DNA from 4 places in the Citricoccus sp. NPDC055426 genome. Region 3 is predicted to be linked to each of the others. Evidence: riboswitches for the same ligand, from Rfam matches in the RefSeq annotation. Region 3 holds a riboswitch; each other region holds the start of a gene.
What was found. Region 3 has a riboswitch for S-adenosylmethionine ahead of AB0K08_RS01930 (MFS transporter). Riboswitches for the same ligand answer to the same signal wherever they lie in the genome.
Positions count from the first base shown of each region.

Region 1 (2,191 bases), 120 kb from region 3:
CATCGGTCTGCCGCGGGGAGAGGATGGTCGCGCCGGTCTCGGATTGCCACCAGGTGTCCACCATCGGCACGCCCACTGAACCGTCGCGCGCCACCCGCGCGCCGCCGTCGTCCGTCTCGGCCTGCAGCTGCGCATCCAGCGCGGCGAGCCGGTCCCGGCCGATCTGGGTGCGCGCCCAGGTCCAGGCCTCCGGGTTCACGGCCTCGCCCACGGTGCCGACGAGGCGGATGCTGGACAGGTCGTACTCCGCGGGGATCCCCTCGGGGAACCAGCCCATGAGGGAGCGCACAAGCGTCGGCGCGGTGTAGTACGAGGTCACGCCGTAGCGCTCGATGACCTCGAAGTGCCGGCCCGGGTGCGGCGCGTTCGGCACGCCCTCGTAGATGACCTGGGTGACGCCGTTGGAGAGCGGGCCGTAGATCTCGTAGGTGTGGGCGGTGACCCAGGCGAGGTCTGCGGTGCACCAGTGCACGTCATGCTCCCGCGCGTCCACATCCGGGTTCGAGAACAGGAAGTCGTGGGACCAGGAGGCCTGGGTGAGGTAGCCGCCGGAGGTGTGTACGAGGCCCTTGGGCTGGCCCGTGGTGCCGGAGGTGTACATGATGAACAACTCGGTCTCGGCGTCGAAGGCCTCGGGGGTGTGGGTGGTGGGCTGGCGGTCCACGATCTCGTGCCACCACACGTCCCGGCCTGGGGTCCATGCCACGTCCGTGTGCCCGGTGCGGTTGAGCACCAGCACGTGCTCGATCGCGTTGTCCCCGGCCACGGCGGCGTCCGCGTTGGCCTTGACCGGCACGGCCTGGCCGCGGCGGAACTGGCCCTCGGAGGTCACCAGCAGCTTGGCGCCGGTGTCCTCCACGCGGAACTTCAGCGCCTCGGCCGAGAAGCCGCCGAACACGAGTGAGTGCACGGCTCCGATCCGGGCGCAGGCCAGCGTGATGACCACCGTCTCCACCAGCACGGGCAGGTAGACGACCACGCGGTCGCCCTTGACGATGCCCAGCTCGGTCAGCGCGTTGGCGGCCTGGCTGACCTCTCGCTGCAGCTGCGCGTAGGTGACGGCGCGGCGGTCGCCCGGCTCGCCCTCGAAGTACAGCGCCACCTTCTCGCCGCGGCCGGCCGCCACGTGCCGGTCCACGCAGTTCACCGCGACGTTGAGCCGCCCGCCCTCGAACCAGCGGATCTGGGGCCCGCGCTCGGCGAGCGGGTCCGGGTCCGTCCATGAGTGGGTGGTGTGCCACTCCGTCTCCCAGTCCAGGCGGCGCGCGGCGGCATCCCAGAAGGCCAGGCGGTCCTGCTCGCTGACGGGCTGACCGTCCCCGAGACCGCCGTGCAGCAGGTGGGCGGGGCGGCCCGGATGGACGGTGGTGTCGGCGGAATTCACGACGGCGGCCGGCAGCGGAGCGGGCAGGGCGGCGGTTTCGGCGGTGGTGGCGTTCGGGGCAACAGACACGAGGGGAACCTTCTTTCCATCGAATCTGGCGGTAGCACCTGGTGGCCGCTGCGGCGCCCCGAGGGGGCTGGAGCGGACCACGGGTTGCTGCGGCGTCACGGAGCCAGATCTCTCAGCCGCTCGGGATGGTCGATTCCACTCTAGGGCCCGGCCGGTACGCGGGTCTAAACGGGTGACGGCGTGCGACGCGGTTCAAGTCGGGACTAGTTGACGTGCCTGACTAGTCAGGCATACGATCTAGTCATGACAGGGGACAACTGGCCGAGCGAGTGGCTGCGGGGTGTGCTCGGGGTGTGCGTGCTGCGCATCCTGACGGACGGCTCCAGTTACGGCTACGCGATCATCCAGCGTCTGGCCGAGGCCGGCCTCGGGACCGTCAAGGGCGGGACCCTGTACCCGCTGCTCGGCCGGCTGGAGGAGGCCGGGCACCTCGAGGTCGAATGGCGGCCCGGCGACGGCGGCCCCGGCCGGAAGTTCTATGCGCTCACCCAGCAGGGGCGCCGGGAAGCGGCGGACCAGGCGGCCCGCTGGGCCGCGTTCACCGCGACCACCCGGATGCTCACGGACGGCGCGCTGCCCGACGCCCATGAATCCGCAGGCCACGAGGGAAGGGATTGACATGAGAACTGGGCACGATGGATCGACGTCTCAGTCCGGAAATCCGCTGAACTATGCCCGGCTGGCGCCCGGCGTGGAGAAGGCCTGGGTGGAGGATTTCGTCCTCGAACAGCGGCTCCT
Region 1 is NZ_JBFARZ010000001.1:295,161-297,351, forward strand. Features, by position in the region: gene AB0K08_RS01370 (AMP-binding protein) at 1-1,339, opposite strand, end outside; SAM riboswitch class I at 1,467-1,585, opposite strand; gene AB0K08_RS01375 (PadR family transcriptional regulator) at 1,697-2,071, shown strand; gene AB0K08_RS01380 (hypothetical protein) at 2,073-2,191, shown strand, end outside.
Region 1: it holds a riboswitch for S-adenosylmethionine, as region 3 does, so the genes downstream of both, AB0K08_RS01370 (AMP-binding protein) here and AB0K08_RS01930 (MFS transporter) in region 3, are expected to answer to the same signal.

Region 2 (2,191 bases), 110 kb from region 3:
AAATCCCGGATGCGCAGCGCGCTGCAACGACTACAGGACTGTTTGGGGGTGGGGGCATGACACACCGCGATGGACTCGAGGGCGGGTTCGACGGCGGCCCGGACGACGCGCTTCTCGCCGCCTGGGCGCTGGACGCCGTGGACGGCCAGGAACGCCGAGACCTCGAACGGCGGCTGGAGGCCGACCCGGGACTGCGGGACCGCGCCGATGCCCTGAACGGCACGGTCGCCCGGCTGGCCGCCAGCACGCCGGCCGAGCCCCCGGCCGGGTTGCGTGACCGCGTCCTGGGTGCCGTGGCCGGCACCGAAGTGGACGGCACCCAAGTGGACGGCATCGGACAGGACGCGCAGCAGGGCTCCGGACCCGAGCGCTCCCGTCCCGCCGACCTGGACCGGCACCGCGCCCAGCGCCGGCCCGACCGGAACCGCTGGTGGGTGACGGTGGCCTCGGCGGCCGCGGCCGCCGTCGTCGCCGTGGGCCTGTTGGTGACCCAGCCCTGGGCCGAGGCCCCCGGGATCTCCGAGGGCGAGCAGGTGACCGCCCTCGAGCAGGTCCTGCAGGTGGACGGGGCGCAGCGCCTCGAGTCGGACGTGGCCGGGGGCGGTGCGGCGGAGGTCGCCATGGCGCCCAACGGTGAGGCCGTGCTGGCCGTCCGGGACCTGCCGGACCCCGCCGAGGGGCACGACTACCAGCTGTGGACCATCCAGGGCGAGGAGCCGCCCCAGCCGGCGGGCCTGCTGCAGGTCCAGGACGGCCGCGCGCTGGTCCGGATGCAGCAGGTCCCCGCGGGCGCCGCGATGGCCGTGACCGTGGAGCCGGACGGCGGATCCGAGGCCCCGACCACCGAGCCGATCGTGGTCCTCGCCGCCGGGTGACTCCTCGTGACCCGGCGGGTGGTCCCGCGGCCTCCGGGTGTGGTGGAATCTACGGGTAACCATCCAGAGCGGCTGAGAGATCTGGCTCCACGACGCCGCAGCAACCACCGGGAGACCGGACAGGTGCTACCGCCAGAACCGATGGAAGGAGCATCATCGTGTCTGTCCCCACCCCTGAACCCGCAGCCTCCGCCCGCCTCCCCGAGGGCGTGCCCACCACCTCCGCCGGCCGGCGGGAGATCCTCTTCAACGCCTTCGACATGAACTGCGTGGCCCACCAGTCCCCGGGACTGTGGCGCCACCCGGAGGACCACGCCCGCGACTACAACACGCTGGGCTACTGGACCGGGCTGGCCCAGACCCTGGAGAAGGGCCTCTTCGACGGACTGTTCATCGCGGACGTCCTCGGCCCCTATGACGTCTACGGATCCTCCGACGAGGCCACCCTGAAGGCCGGCACCCAGGTCCCGGTCAACGACCCGCTGCTCGTGGTCCCGCCCATGGCCGCCGTCACGAAGAACCTGACCTTCGGCGTCACCGCCGGCACCGCCTACGAGCACCCCTACCCGTTCGCCCGCCGCCTGGCCACCCTGGACCACCTGACCGAGGGCCGGGTGGGCTGGAACGTGGTCACCGGCTACCTGCCCTCCGCCGCCATCAACATGGGCCAGCAGGACCAGATGGAGCACGACGAGCGGTACAACCACGCCGACGAGTACCTCGACGTGGTCTACAAGCTGCTCGAGGGCTCCTGGGAGGACGACGCGGTGCAGTACGACAAGGAGTCCGGCGTCTTCATCGACCCGGCCAAGGTGCACCGGATCGAGCACGAGGGCAGGTACTTCAAGACCCCGGGCATCGCCTTCACCGAGCCCAGCCCGCAGCGCACCCCGGTGATCTACCAGGCCGGGGCCTCCACCCGCGGCCGCGCCTTCGCCGGCAAGCACGCCGAGGCCGTGTTCATCAACTCGCCCACGGACGATCTGATCCGGGGCACCACCGCGAAGATCCGGACGTCCCTGGTCGAGGCCGGCCGTGACCCCTATGACGTCCGCGTGATGTCCATGCAGACGATCGTCACGGGTGCCACCGACGAGGAGGCCCGCGCCAAGTACGAGGAGCTCTCGAAGTACATCGACGTGGAGGGCGGGCTGGTGCTGATGTCCGGCTGGATGGGCATCAACCTGGCCGAGTTCGAGCTCGACGAGCCGATCGGTGACGTCCAGTCCAACGCCATCCAGTCCGCCGTGGAGACCTTCAAGAAGGCCTCCGGGGACGACTCGATCGAGTGGACCGTGCGCAAGCTGGCCGAGTGG
Region 2 is NZ_JBFARZ010000001.1:303,360-305,550, forward strand. Features, by position in the region: gene AB0K08_RS01405 (sigma-70 family RNA polymerase sigma factor) at 1-60, shown strand, start outside; gene AB0K08_RS01410 (anti-sigma factor) at 57-875, shown strand; SAM riboswitch class I at 932-1,023, shown strand; gene AB0K08_RS01415 (LLM class flavin-dependent oxidoreductase) at 1,085-2,191, shown strand, end outside.
Region 2: it holds a riboswitch for S-adenosylmethionine, as region 3 does, so the genes downstream of both, AB0K08_RS01415 (LLM class flavin-dependent oxidoreductase) here and AB0K08_RS01930 (MFS transporter) in region 3, are expected to answer to the same signal.

Region 3 (2,191 bases):
GGACGCCAGCCCGGCTGCGGCGAAACCACCGACGATGCCCAGGACGTTGAACGCCGCGGCCCCGAGCGTGGCTCCCGCGAAGCTCTCTCCGAACAGGGTCAGGGCGATGATCGGTAGGTACCAGCCGATTGCGTAGTACTGGCAGGCTTCCGCGACCCAGGCGACGTTGGCCAGGATGGTGCGCCGCAGGTAGGGCGGGCGGAACAGCGTGGCCAGCCGGCCGGCGTCGTGCTGGGTCGTCTCGGTCGCCGCGCTGTCCGGGGCGGCGGTGACCTCGGCGCCGGGGAACTCGTACATCCGCTGCAGGGCGGCGGCGGCCTGGGCGTACCGGCCCTTGGAGGCCAGCCACCGCGGGGACTCCACCAGCACGGCCCGCTGGGAGACGAGGAGCGCCAGTGCGACGACGGCGCAGCTGCCCAGCAACCAGCGCCAGATCGAGGTGCCGACCCCGAGGTGGTAGATGCCGAAGGTGAAGAGCAGGTTGGTGGTGGTGGCCACATACCACATGCCCTGCCAGCGGTTGAGCTTGCTCTGGTGCCGTGCCGGCAGGAACTCGGAGATATAGGTCAGCAGCGCTCCGAAGTCCATGGCCCAGGCCACGCCGGCGAGCACGCGGGAGAGGATGAGGATCTCAAAGCTGCCCGCGGACAGTCCGATCACCATGGCGACCAGGGCGAAGGCCTTGGCTGCCAGGAGGATGTTCAGCCGCCCGAACTTGTCCGCCAGGCCTCCGGCGAAGGGGCAGACGAAGATCGCCACGAACATGTAGGTGCTCGTCACCAGGGAGACCTGGACGGGGCTCAGGCCCAACTCGCGGGTCAGCGGATCGAGACCGGAGGCGAGGGCCGCACCGGCGTAGGCCTCGAAGAACACCCCACCCAGGCCGAGGATCCACACCCACTTCATGGCCGGCCGGGTGCGGCCGATGTCCAGGCCGTGGACCACGGATGCCTCGGAGTCGATTCTCAGTGTGGACGTGCTCATGGCCTGTCTTCCCTACCTTGGCTCGCGTCTTGCCCGCACCAGTGGGCTGCGGGCCGAATCCTCACCTGGGGCACCCCACACGTGCGGAGGGTTGCCGGCCACGGAACCAGGGTTCGCTGTGTGTGGCACTCGTGATTCGCCGCCGACGCTATCGGCGGGGCGGGCCCGGGGCATGCCGGCGGTCTTGGTCCGTCATCCTGGCGGTGTTTGAGCCGATCACCCGGGTGCAGGGGACGGAGATGACGCCGTGAGACGCAGGGTGGCCTGCCAGGTTCTCCAGGACCTCAGCCCGCCGGCGCCTCCAGGGCCGCCTCGATCGCGCTGCGCATCTTCTCCGGTCCGGTGGCTGGCGCGAAACGCTCGATGACCCGCCCGTCCCGGCCGATGAGGAACTTGGTGAAGTTCCACTTGATGGCCCCGCCGAGCAGCCCGGAGGTCTCCTTGCGCAGCCAGCCGAATAGGGGGTGGGAGCCGGAGCCGTTGACGTCCACCTTGGCGAACATGGGGAAGTCGACCCCGTAGTTCAGCTGGCAGAACTCGCTGGCCTCGGCGTCCGTGCCGGGTTCCTGGTTCGCGAACTGGTTGCAGGGGAAGCCCAGCACCACCAGACCCCGGTCCTGGTACTCGGCGTAGAGCTCCTGCAGGCCCTCGTACTGGGGCGTCAGGCCGCACTTGCTGGCGGTGTTGACCACCACGGCCACCTGTCCGGCGTAGTCGGCGAGCGGCTGCTCCTGGCCGGCCACGGTGGGGGCGGCGAAATCGTACAGCGTGGGCATCAGTCCTGCACCACGTTCACGTGGACATCGATGTTGCCGCGGGTGGCGTTGGAATACGGGCACACCTGGTGGGCCTGGTCGGCGAGCTCCTGGGCCTGCTCGGCCGACAGGTTCGGCACCACCACCTCGAGGGTGACCTCGAGGCCGAAGCCGCCGGCGTCGTTGGGACCGATGCCCACGCGGGCACCCACGCTGGACTCGCCCAGGTCTGCCTTGGCCTTGCGGGCCACCATCTGCAGGGCGGAGTGGAAGCAGGCCGCGAAGCCGGCGGCGAAGAGCTGCTCGGGGTTGGCGCCGTCACCGGAGCCGCCCATCTCCTGCGGGACAGCCAGGTCCAGGCTGATGGTGCCGTCCGCGGTCTGGGTGCGGCCGTCGCGGCCGCCTCCGGTGGCCAGGGCCTCGGCGGTGTAGATGGTCTGCATGGTGGTCTC
Region 3 is NZ_JBFARZ010000001.1:416,203-418,393, forward strand. Features, by position in the region: gene AB0K08_RS01930 (MFS transporter) at 1-984, opposite strand, end outside; SAM riboswitch class IV at 1,005-1,121, opposite strand; gene AB0K08_RS01935 (glutathione peroxidase) at 1,269-1,760, opposite strand; gene AB0K08_RS01940 (organic hydroperoxide resistance protein) at 1,760-2,182, opposite strand.

Region 4 (2,191 bases), on a different contig from region 3:
CCAGGTCGATGTGGCCGCGGACCTGGACGTAGGACTCCTCCACCACGGCCGCGGCGCCACGGACGATCTGCCGGGCGGCGGCGACCTTGGCGGAGACCGCGCCGATGACCTGGTGCACCAGCGGGTCCTCCGCCGGTGTCTCCGCCGCGGCGTGGTCATAGGTACGACGCCGGCCCCTCACGAAGGCGGTGATCTCGCCCAGGGCGGTGGTCCCGATCCCGGCCTGGGTGGCCGTCAGCACAAGCCACAGCACCGTGTACGCCAGGACCCCGGTGGGCACGTTGAACTCCTGGGTGCGCTGGGCCTGCACGGGGACATGGTCCAGCGTCGTGGTGCCGGAGGCGGTGAGCCGCTGGCCGAAGCCGTTCCAGTCGTCGATCCGCTGCACGCCGGGATCCCGGGCGTCGATGATCGCGAACACCGGGCCGTCCTCCTCGAAACCGGGCTTAATGGCCGAGACCAGCAGGTAGTCGGCGAAGACCGCCCCGGTGGAGTAGAACTTGTCCCCGGTGAGCCGGGCCACCTCGGTGGTGCCGGTGGCGGCGGCCGCCTGCACGGTGTCCGGGTCCGCGTCGATCCAGTGCACGGGGCGCTGGCCGGCGGACGGCGGCAGCTCCACCAGGGCGTTGCCGAAGATCCGGCCCGCTGCCACCTCGGCCAGCCACCACTCGGAGACCGCGCCCTGGGACTCGTTCTCGTGCTGCTCGGTGAACATGAAGTGCCCGTGCAGGGCCTGCGGCAGGTTGGGGTCCGCGGCGGCCAGGTCCACCAGCAGCTCGGCCAGCTGGGGCAGGCTTGCCCCGATGCCTCCGTACTGCCGGCCCAGGCGGACCCGAGTGAAGCCCGCGCCGCGCAGGTACTCGATGGCCGCGAACGCCAGCTCGTGGTCCAGCTCGCGCTGGGCGGTGCCCGCGGCGACGGCCGCGAAGACCGGGGCGAAATGTGCGGTGAGCTGGGCGTCCGTCGGTCCGGAGGCGGCGGTGGCCGCGCGCAGGTCCTCGAACGTGGGCAACTGGCCGGCGGGGCCGGCGTCGGGGGTGGTGGTGGTGTTGGTTTGAGTGCTGTCCGGCATGGGTGGTCCCTGTCATCCATGGCACACCGGAGACGCGCGATGCGGGGCATGCGGTTGCGGTGATGCCGTACTTGCCCCGCGGCGGTCCCCGGGGGCCGAATCATCACCTGGAGCACCCCACTACGGTGAGAGGGTTGCCGTCCGGCCAGCCAGGGCTTCGCACCGGATCTCGTGATTCCGAGGTCAACACTAGGGAGGCGGTCCGGGCCTGCCAACCATGTCGTCATGAACCGTTCTGCGCCGTCATCTTCCGGCCCCGATCCGCCACGTCGGGGCCGGAGCGGCCCCAACCGCTCCTGTGTGACGGGGGATGACGGGCCCGATCAGGCCCAGCGTTCAGGCGTCGAGCGCCCTCACGCAGCGGGCCGGGGCGGTCAGCCGGTAGCTGGCCTCCAGCCATTCGGCGACCTCGGCCCAGCCTTCGTCGTCATCATCGGCGCCCGGGTCGAGGGCCGAGAGGTCGATGGCGAACCACCCGCTCGCGCCCAGGTAGGCCGGGCGGAAGGCGCGGGGATCCTGCTCCAGGAAGTCGAGGTCGGAGCCCTCGGGCTTGATGACCAGGGCGCGGGGATACTGCAGGTAGCCCTCCCAGTCCCCGCTCCGGCGGCCGCCGGGTGGCAGCGGGGTGTCGCCCCCTGCGGCCGCCGCCTTCACCGAGGTCCCGTAGTACGCGAAGACCGTGGTGGTGAAGAACGCCGGCCGACCGTGGGAGACCTTCATCTGCGCCTCGGGGAGGTCCAGCGCCACGGCGCGGACGCGCTGGAAGTGGAGGTCGCCGTCGTCGTACATCTTTGGGTGGGCCATGCGCATCAGTGTCACGGCCCGCGGCGTCCGATGAAAGCCCCTGTTCCCGGGGCACGGGGTGACCAGACCGCGTCACGTCGGTGGGGGTGAGGTCACTGTGCGCCCAGGGGGTCAGGCGGAGTAGGCGGGTTCGGCCCTCTTGACCCGGCCGATGACCCACATGGTCACCGGGGAGAGCACGATCTCCACCACGGACTTGAAGACGAAGCCCACGAGCACGTAGTTGAGGAAGGTCGGGACGTCGGTGATGCCGATGACGCCGGCGGCGATGGAGCAGAAGACGAGCGTGTCCAGAAACTCGCCCACCAGGGTGGA
Region 4 is NZ_JBFARZ010000003.1:87,435-89,625, forward strand. Features, by position in the region: gene AB0K08_RS06195 (acyl-CoA dehydrogenase) at 1-1,072, opposite strand, end outside; SAM riboswitch class IV at 1,135-1,249, opposite strand; gene AB0K08_RS06200 (MmcQ/YjbR family DNA-binding protein) at 1,409-1,876, opposite strand; gene AB0K08_RS06205 (queuosine precursor transporter) at 1,988-2,191, opposite strand, start outside.
Region 4: it holds a riboswitch for S-adenosylmethionine, as region 3 does, so the genes downstream of both, AB0K08_RS06195 (acyl-CoA dehydrogenase) here and AB0K08_RS01930 (MFS transporter) in region 3, are expected to answer to the same signal.